DNA from 2 places in the Streptomyces sp. NPDC002536 genome. Region 2 is predicted to be linked to the other one. Evidence: predicted binding sites of a transcription regulator. Region 2 holds the regulator's gene; the other holds the start of a gene.
The links. The regulator HspR, encoded in region 2, represses chaperone genes until heat shock. The targets are predictions, from matches to a motif close to TTGAGNNNNNNNNNCTCAA.
Positions count from the first base shown of each region.

Region 1: the regulator HspR is predicted to act here: its motif matches at 1,611-1,629, upstream of lon (endopeptidase La).

Region 1 is NZ_JBSFWU010000017.1:78,174-81,573, reverse strand. It holds gene ACWD4B_RS09345 (spermidine synthase) at 1-664, opposite strand, end outside; gene ACWD4B_RS09340 (rhomboid-like protein) at 768-1,460, shown strand; gene lon (endopeptidase La) at 1,652-3,400, shown strand, end outside.
Region 2 is NZ_JBSFWU010000055.1:18,137-21,536, reverse strand. It holds gene dnaJ (molecular chaperone DnaJ) at 1-1,176, shown strand; gene ACWD4B_RS20675 (heat shock protein transcriptional repressor HspR) at 1,178-1,633, shown strand; gene ACWD4B_RS20670 (pyridoxamine 5'-phosphate oxidase family protein) at 1,717-2,121, opposite strand; gene ACWD4B_RS20665 (Uma2 family endonuclease) at 2,150-2,737, opposite strand; gene clpB (ATP-dependent chaperone ClpB) at 2,930-3,400, shown strand, end outside.

The DNA of each region.
Region 1 (3,400 bases), on a different contig from region 2:
GATGGACCACGTCGGGGACGCCCCGGGCAACGCTGATCTCTTCGGTTTTTACCCCGGCGAACCCGGCATTCCGGAGCGCTTCCTCGAACTCCGGGGAGGGCTGCGCCGACCACACGGCGAGCACTCCGCCGGGCGTCAGCAGCTCCCGGCAGGCGGCCAGACCGGCGGGGGAGTAGAGGCCGGCGTTGTCCTCGGTGACGGTCCAGCCGGGCCCGTTGTCGATGTCGAGACAGAGCGCGTCGTGACGCGTGGCCGATGCGGAGCGGACGTACGTGACGAGGTCCGCGTGCACGATCTCCGTGCGCGGATCGGCGAGCGCCGGGCCGGAGACCGCCGAGAGCGGTCCGGTGCGGTGCCAGTCGACGACGGCCTGCTCCCGCTCCACGACCGTGATCCGCCCCCAGCGCGGCTCGCCGGCCGCCCGCGCCAGCGAGAAGCCGACGCCCAGGCCGCCGATCAGCACCGCCGGGTCCGGGCGCCCCGGCGGCAGGGCCGCGAGCGCGGCGTCGACCAGCAGCCGTTCCGAGCGGCCGTCGGAAGTGTCCATGAGGAAGCACCCGTTGGCGATGATCTCGTAGTGTGTGCCCCGCTGCCGCAGCACGACTTCACCGTGCGGGCCGTCGCGGCGGTCGAGGGTGACGGGCGGGGCGGGCGAGACGGGCATACGGCCTCCGTAAGGGGCTGCGGCCAGAGCTTGCTGCACAGAACTCCCGTGCACCTTAATGTTTCCGGTGCGAGGGCGGGACAGGCCGGAAGGGGCGGCCCACGTGATCGAGCACACACGGCGCGGGCTGCGCGGACTGTGGCGGATGCTGCCGAAGCCGACGAGTACGCCCTTCACTTTCTGTTACGCACTGATCCTGCTCGGTACGGCGCTCTACGCCGACTTCGGCGACCAGGAGACGGTGAGCCTCCTCCTGCGCGAGTCCAGCACGGACGGCGCGCACCTCGCGGAGCGCCCGCTCGTCGTGCTGATCGCGAGCGCGCTGTGGGTCGCGGGCGGCCTCTTCTCGGCGTACGGCCTGGCCTTCGCCCTGGTCCTGGCGGCCCTCGAACGCCGGGTGGGCGGGGCCCGCACGGCCGGCGTCTTCCTCCTCGGCCACGTCCTGGCCACGCTGGCCACGGAACTCCCGGTGGCGGGCGCGGTGGCGGCGGGCTCCCTGCCGGAGGCGTCGATGCACCGCCTCGACTACGGCATCAGCTTCGGCCTGATGGCGTGCGTGGGCGCCCTGTCGGGCCTGCTGCCGCGGCGCGGCGAGGTGGCCCTGCTGGGCGTGGCGGGCCTGATGTGCGCGCAGGACCTGATCGAACTGATCGACCCCCTGTCGAGCTGGGGCCACCCGATCGCCCTGCTGACGGGTATGGCATGCCGGTCACTGATCCGCGACGAGCCCCCGCCGGCGCCGGCCCCGATCCCGGAACCCCGCGAGGCGGGGGCGGACGAGGACGTCCTGCTTTAGTGCCCCGTAAGGGGCGCGGGGAACTGCGCGACCAGCCCCCACCGGCCCGCAGTCGACGCACCACCCCAGGGGTCCGGGGCGAAGCCCCGGTGCCGAGCGCCGATCGCTCAGAGCGAACACCCCGAAGGAACACCCCGAAGCCCAACGCAGTTGAGTCGGCATAGCTCAACTTGCCTGCCGAAGGGAAGATCATGGCTTCGACGTCCACCCCACTCACCCTCCCGGTCCTCCCCCTGGACGACGAAGTCGTCCTCCCCGGCATGGTCGTGCCCCTGGACCTCTCCGACGCGGAGGTCCGCGCCGCGGTGGAGGCGGCCCAGGCCGCAGCCGCGGGCGCCGCCGCCAAGCCCCGCGTCCTCCTCGTCCCGCGCATCGACGGCACCTACGCCGCCGTCGGCACCCTCGGCACCGTCGAGCAGGTCGGCCGCCTCTCCGACGGCGACCCCGGCGCCCTCATCCGCGGCGTCGGCCGCGTCCGCATCGGCGCCGGCACCACCGGCCCGGGCGCCGCGCTCTGGGTCGAGGGCGCCCGCATCGACGAGGCGGCTCCCGACCCCCTTCCCGGCGCCGTCACCGAGCTGATGAAGGAGTACAAGGCCCTGGCCACCACCTGGCTCCGCAAGCGCGGCGCCTGGCAGGTCGTGGACCGGGTGCAGCAGATCGAAGAACCCGGCCAGCTCGCCGACAATTCCGGCTACTCGCCGTTCCACACCGTCGCCCAGCGCGTCGAACTCCTCGAAACGGCCGACCCGGTCGCCCGCCTGCGGCTCGCCGTGAAATGGCTGAGCGACCACATCGCCGAGCAGGACGTGGCCGAGTCGATCGCCAAGGACGTCCAGGAGGGCGTGGACAAGCAGCAGCGCGAGTTCCTGCTGCGCCGCCAGCTGGAGGCCGTCCGCAAGGAACTGGCCGAGCTCAACGGCGACCCGGAGAACGAGTCCGAGGACTACCGCACCCGCGTCGAGGCCGCCGACCTCCCGGAGAAGGTCCGCGAGGCCGCGCTCAAGGAGGTCGACAAGCTGGAGCGCGCCTCCGACCAGAGCCCCGAGGGCGGCTGGATCCGCACCTGGCTGGACACGCTCCTTGAACTCCCGTGGAACAAGCGCACCGAGGACGCCTACGACATCCCGGGTGCCAAGTCCGTCCTCGACGCCGACCACGCGGGCCTGGAGGACGTCAAGGAACGGATCACCGAGTACCTGGCGGTGCGCAAGCGGCGCGCCGACCGGGGGCTGGGCGTGGTCGGGGGGCGCCGCGGGGGCGCGGTGCTCGCGCTCGTCGGCCCGCCCGGCGTCGGCAAGACCAGCCTCGGGGAGAGCGTGGCCCGGGCAATGGGCCGCGAGTTCGTGCGGGTCGCCCTCGGCGGCGTCCGCGACGAGGCCGAGATCCGCGGCCACCGGCGCACGTACGTGGGGGCACTTCCCGGCCGGATCGTCCGCGCGCTCAAGGAGGCCGGCTCCATGAACCCGGTCGTCCTGCTCGACGAGATCGACAAGGTCGGCTCGGACTTCCGCGGCGACCCGGCCGCGGCCCTGCTGGAGGTCCTGGACCCGGCCCAGAACCACACCTTCCGGGACCACTACCTGGAGGTCGAACTCGACCTCTCCGACGTGGTGTTCCTGGCCACGGCCAACGTCCTGGAGGCCATCCCCGAGGCCCTGCTGGACCGCATGGAGCTCGTCCGCCTCGACGGCTACACCGAGGACGAGAAGGTCGTCATCGCCCGCGACCACCTGCTGCCGAGGCAGCTGGAGCGCGCGGGCCTGGAGCCGGGCGAGGTCGTCCTGGAGGACGGGGCGCTGCGCAGGCTGGCCGGCGAGTACACCCGCGAGGCGGGCGTGCGCAACCTGGAGCGCGCCGTGGCGCGCCTGCTCCGCAAGGTGGCGGCCCGGCACGAACTGGGCGAGCAGGACCTGCCGTTCACGATCGGCCCCGAGCAG
Region 2 (3,400 bases):
ATGAGCCTGAGCAGGGATCTGCTGGAAAAGGATCTGTACAAGGTTCTCGGCGTCCCCAAGGACGCCACCGAGGCGGAGATCAAGAAGGCGTACCGGAAGCTCGCCCGCGAGTTCCATCCGGACGCCAACAAGGGCGACGCCTCGGCCGAGGAGCGCTTCAAGGAGATCTCCGAGGCGAACGACGTCCTGGCCGACCCCAAGCGCCGCAAGGAGTACGACGAGGCGCGCGCCCTGTTCGGGAACGGTGGATTCCGTCCCGGGCCGGGCGGCGCCGGCGGCTCCTTCAACTTCGACCTGGGCGACCTCTTCGGGGGCGCCCAGGGCGGGGGCGGCGGTTTCGGGGGCGGTCTGGGCGACGTCTTCGGCGGCCTCTTCAACCGCGGTGGCGGCGGTGCCGGTACGCGCACCCAGCCGCGCCGCGGCCAGGACATCGAGTCCGAGGTGACGCTCAGCTTCACCGAGGCGGTGGAGGGGGCCACGGTCCCGCTGCGGATGTCCTCCGCGGCGGCCTGCAAGGCCTGCTCCGGCACGGGCGACAAAAACGGTACGCCCAGGGTCTGCCCGACCTGTGTGGGCACCGGCCAGGTCTCGCGCGGCTCGGGCGGCGGCTTCTCGCTGACCGACCCCTGCCCCGACTGCAAGGGCCGCGGGCTGATCCCCGAGAACCCCTGCGACGTCTGCCACGGCAGCGGGCGCGCGAAGTCCTCCCGCACCATGCAGGTGCGGATCCCGGCGGGCGTCTCCGACGGCCAGCGGATCCGGCTGCGCGGCAAGGGTGCTCCGGGCGAGCGCGGCGGCCCCAACGGCGATCTCTACGTCGTGGTGCACGTCGGCGACCACCCGGTCTTCGGGCGCAAGGACGACAACCTGACCGTCACCGTGCCGGTCTCCTTCGTGGAGGCGGCGCTCGGCGGCGAGGTGAAGGTGCCGACGCTGGGCGGCCCGCCGGTCACCCTCAAGCTGCCCCCCGGCACGCCCAACGGCCGCACGATGCGCGCCCGCGGCAAGGGCGCGGTGCGCGCGGACGGCACCCGCGGCGACCTCCTGGTCACCGTCGAGGTGACCGTGCCGACCGCACTCGACGACAAGGCCCGCGCGGCACTGGAGCAGTACCGCCAGGCCACCGCGGGCGAGGACCCCCGGGCCGAGCTCTTCCAGGCAGCGAAGGGAGCTTGAGATGGAAGGCCGCCGACGACGCTTTGGAGAAACACAGCCTTACGAGCTGACCGACGAGTCGCCGGTCTACGTCATCTCGGTCGCGGCTCAGCTGTCGGGTCTGCATCCGCAGACCCTGCGCCAGTACGACCGCCTCGGTCTGGTCTCGCCGGACCGCACGGCCGGGCGCGGCCGCCGCTACTCGGCGCGCGACATCGAGTTGCTCCGCCAGGTGCAGCAGCTGAGCCAGGACGAGGGCATCAACCTGGCCGGCATCAAGCGCATCATCGAGCTGGAGAACCAGGTCGCCGCGCTGAGCGCGCGGGTGGCGGAGCTGCAGGCCGTCGCCGACGGGGCCGCTGCCGCCATGCAGCAGCGGGAGGCGCAGGTCCATGCGTCGTACCGGCGGGATCTGGTGCCGTATGCGGAGGCGCAGCAGACCGCGTTGGTCGTGTGGCGGCCGAAGCGGAAGGACTGAGCCGGCTCGTTTGTCGGCTGCGGGTCCGTTGTGGCTGGTCGCGCAGTTCCCCGCGCCCCTTCGGGGCGCGGGGATTTCTGATTTCAGCCTCGGCCCAGGGCCCTTGTCACCGCGATCTCGATCACCACGCGGTCCGGGTTGGGGCGGGGGACGCGGCCGTAGCGCACCGCGTAGCGGGCGACCGCGTCGGCCACGGCGTCGGTCTCGGCGCGGACGACGGCCCGGCCCTCCAGGGTGGCCCAGCGCCGGCCCTCCATCTGGCAGACGGCGACCCGGGCGCCGTCGGGGCCCGCGGCCTGGACGTTGGCGACCTTGCGGCTGTTCTTGTCGCAGATGACGCGGGCGGTCAGGGTCTCCGGGTCGAAGGTCACGCCGACGGGGACGACGTGCGGGGAGCCGTCCGGTCGGGGCGTGGTGAGGGTGCACACGTGCCGCTCGCGCCAGAAGTCGAGGTAGGCGGGGTCGGGGTTCCGGAGGTCCTGGGCCATGTGGGCAGCGTAGTCGGCGGGCGCGGGGTCAGAGGAAGTCGGCGGTGGCGAGGTCGAAGGCGAAGGGGGCGGGGAGGGGGAGGGAAGTGCCGAAGGCGACGGTGTGGATCTCGGTGTAGTCGTCCTTCCTGGGCTCACTGAAGAGGGTCACCGTGCTCTCTTTGCGGTCCACGAGGAGATAGAAGGGGATGCTCGCGCGGGCGTAGCAGTGCCGCTTGGCAGCGCGGTCGCGATCGGGGTTCGTACTGGTTACCTCGGCAACCAGGGTCACGCCGTCAGGAGGCATCCAAGGCGGTGCTCCGCGGAAGAGACGCCGCTCGCGAGGGGCGAAAGTGGCGTCCGGGATGGCGTAATTCTTGGAGCACAGTCCGCCCCGCGGCAGCTTCAACCCCTTGTTGCCCGAGCACTGCATGCGAGTTCTCGAGTGGTCGTACATCTGCGCAACGATCAGCTCGATGGCGTCCTCGTGATCGCCGTCCGGAGCCGGTGACACAACGATCTCCCCCTCGATGAGCTCGGCCCGGAAACCTTCAGGAGTCTCGGTCTCCAGGACGAGGAAGTAATCCTCGAGGGCCTCTCCCTGCGTGCGCGGCTGCTCGATCGCCATAGCCGTCATGCTGCACCCCCTTGTGGTCGAACGCCAGCATGACCGCCCGCCCCAAGTGGCGGGCGTTTCTTCGTACCGCTTCACTCTCAAGAGGGACCAAACGGACCATGGTCCACACAAGGCCGCCCCTCCCGAATCCAGGTTGAGTCGACTACACTCAACTTACTGCACGCAGGTATGAGCAAGGAGGGTTCCGACACCGTGGATGCCGAGCTGACCAACAAGAGCCGTGAGGCGCTGAGCGCCGCCCAGGAGCGGGCGGTGTCGGCCGGGCACGCCGACCTGACGGCTGCGCACCTGCTGCTGGCCCTGCTCTCCGGCCGGGACAACGAGAATCTGCTCGACCTGCTGGCCGCCGTGGACGCGGACGCGGCCGCCCTGCGCGGCGGCGCCGAGCGGCTGCTCGCCGGGCTGCCCAGCGTGCAGGGGTCCACCGTCTCGCCGCCGCAGCCGAACCGGGAGCTGCTGGCCGTCCTCGCGGATGCCGCCGAGCGCGCGCGGGACCTGGGGGACGAGTTCATCTCGACCGAGCACCTGCTGATCGGCCTCGCCGCCAAGGGCGGCCGCACCGGCGAGCTGCTCGCCGAGCAGGGCGCCTCCGCGAAGAAGCTGCTGGACGCCTTCGGGAAGGCGCGCGGCGGGCAGCGCGTGACGTCGGCGGACCCGGAGGGC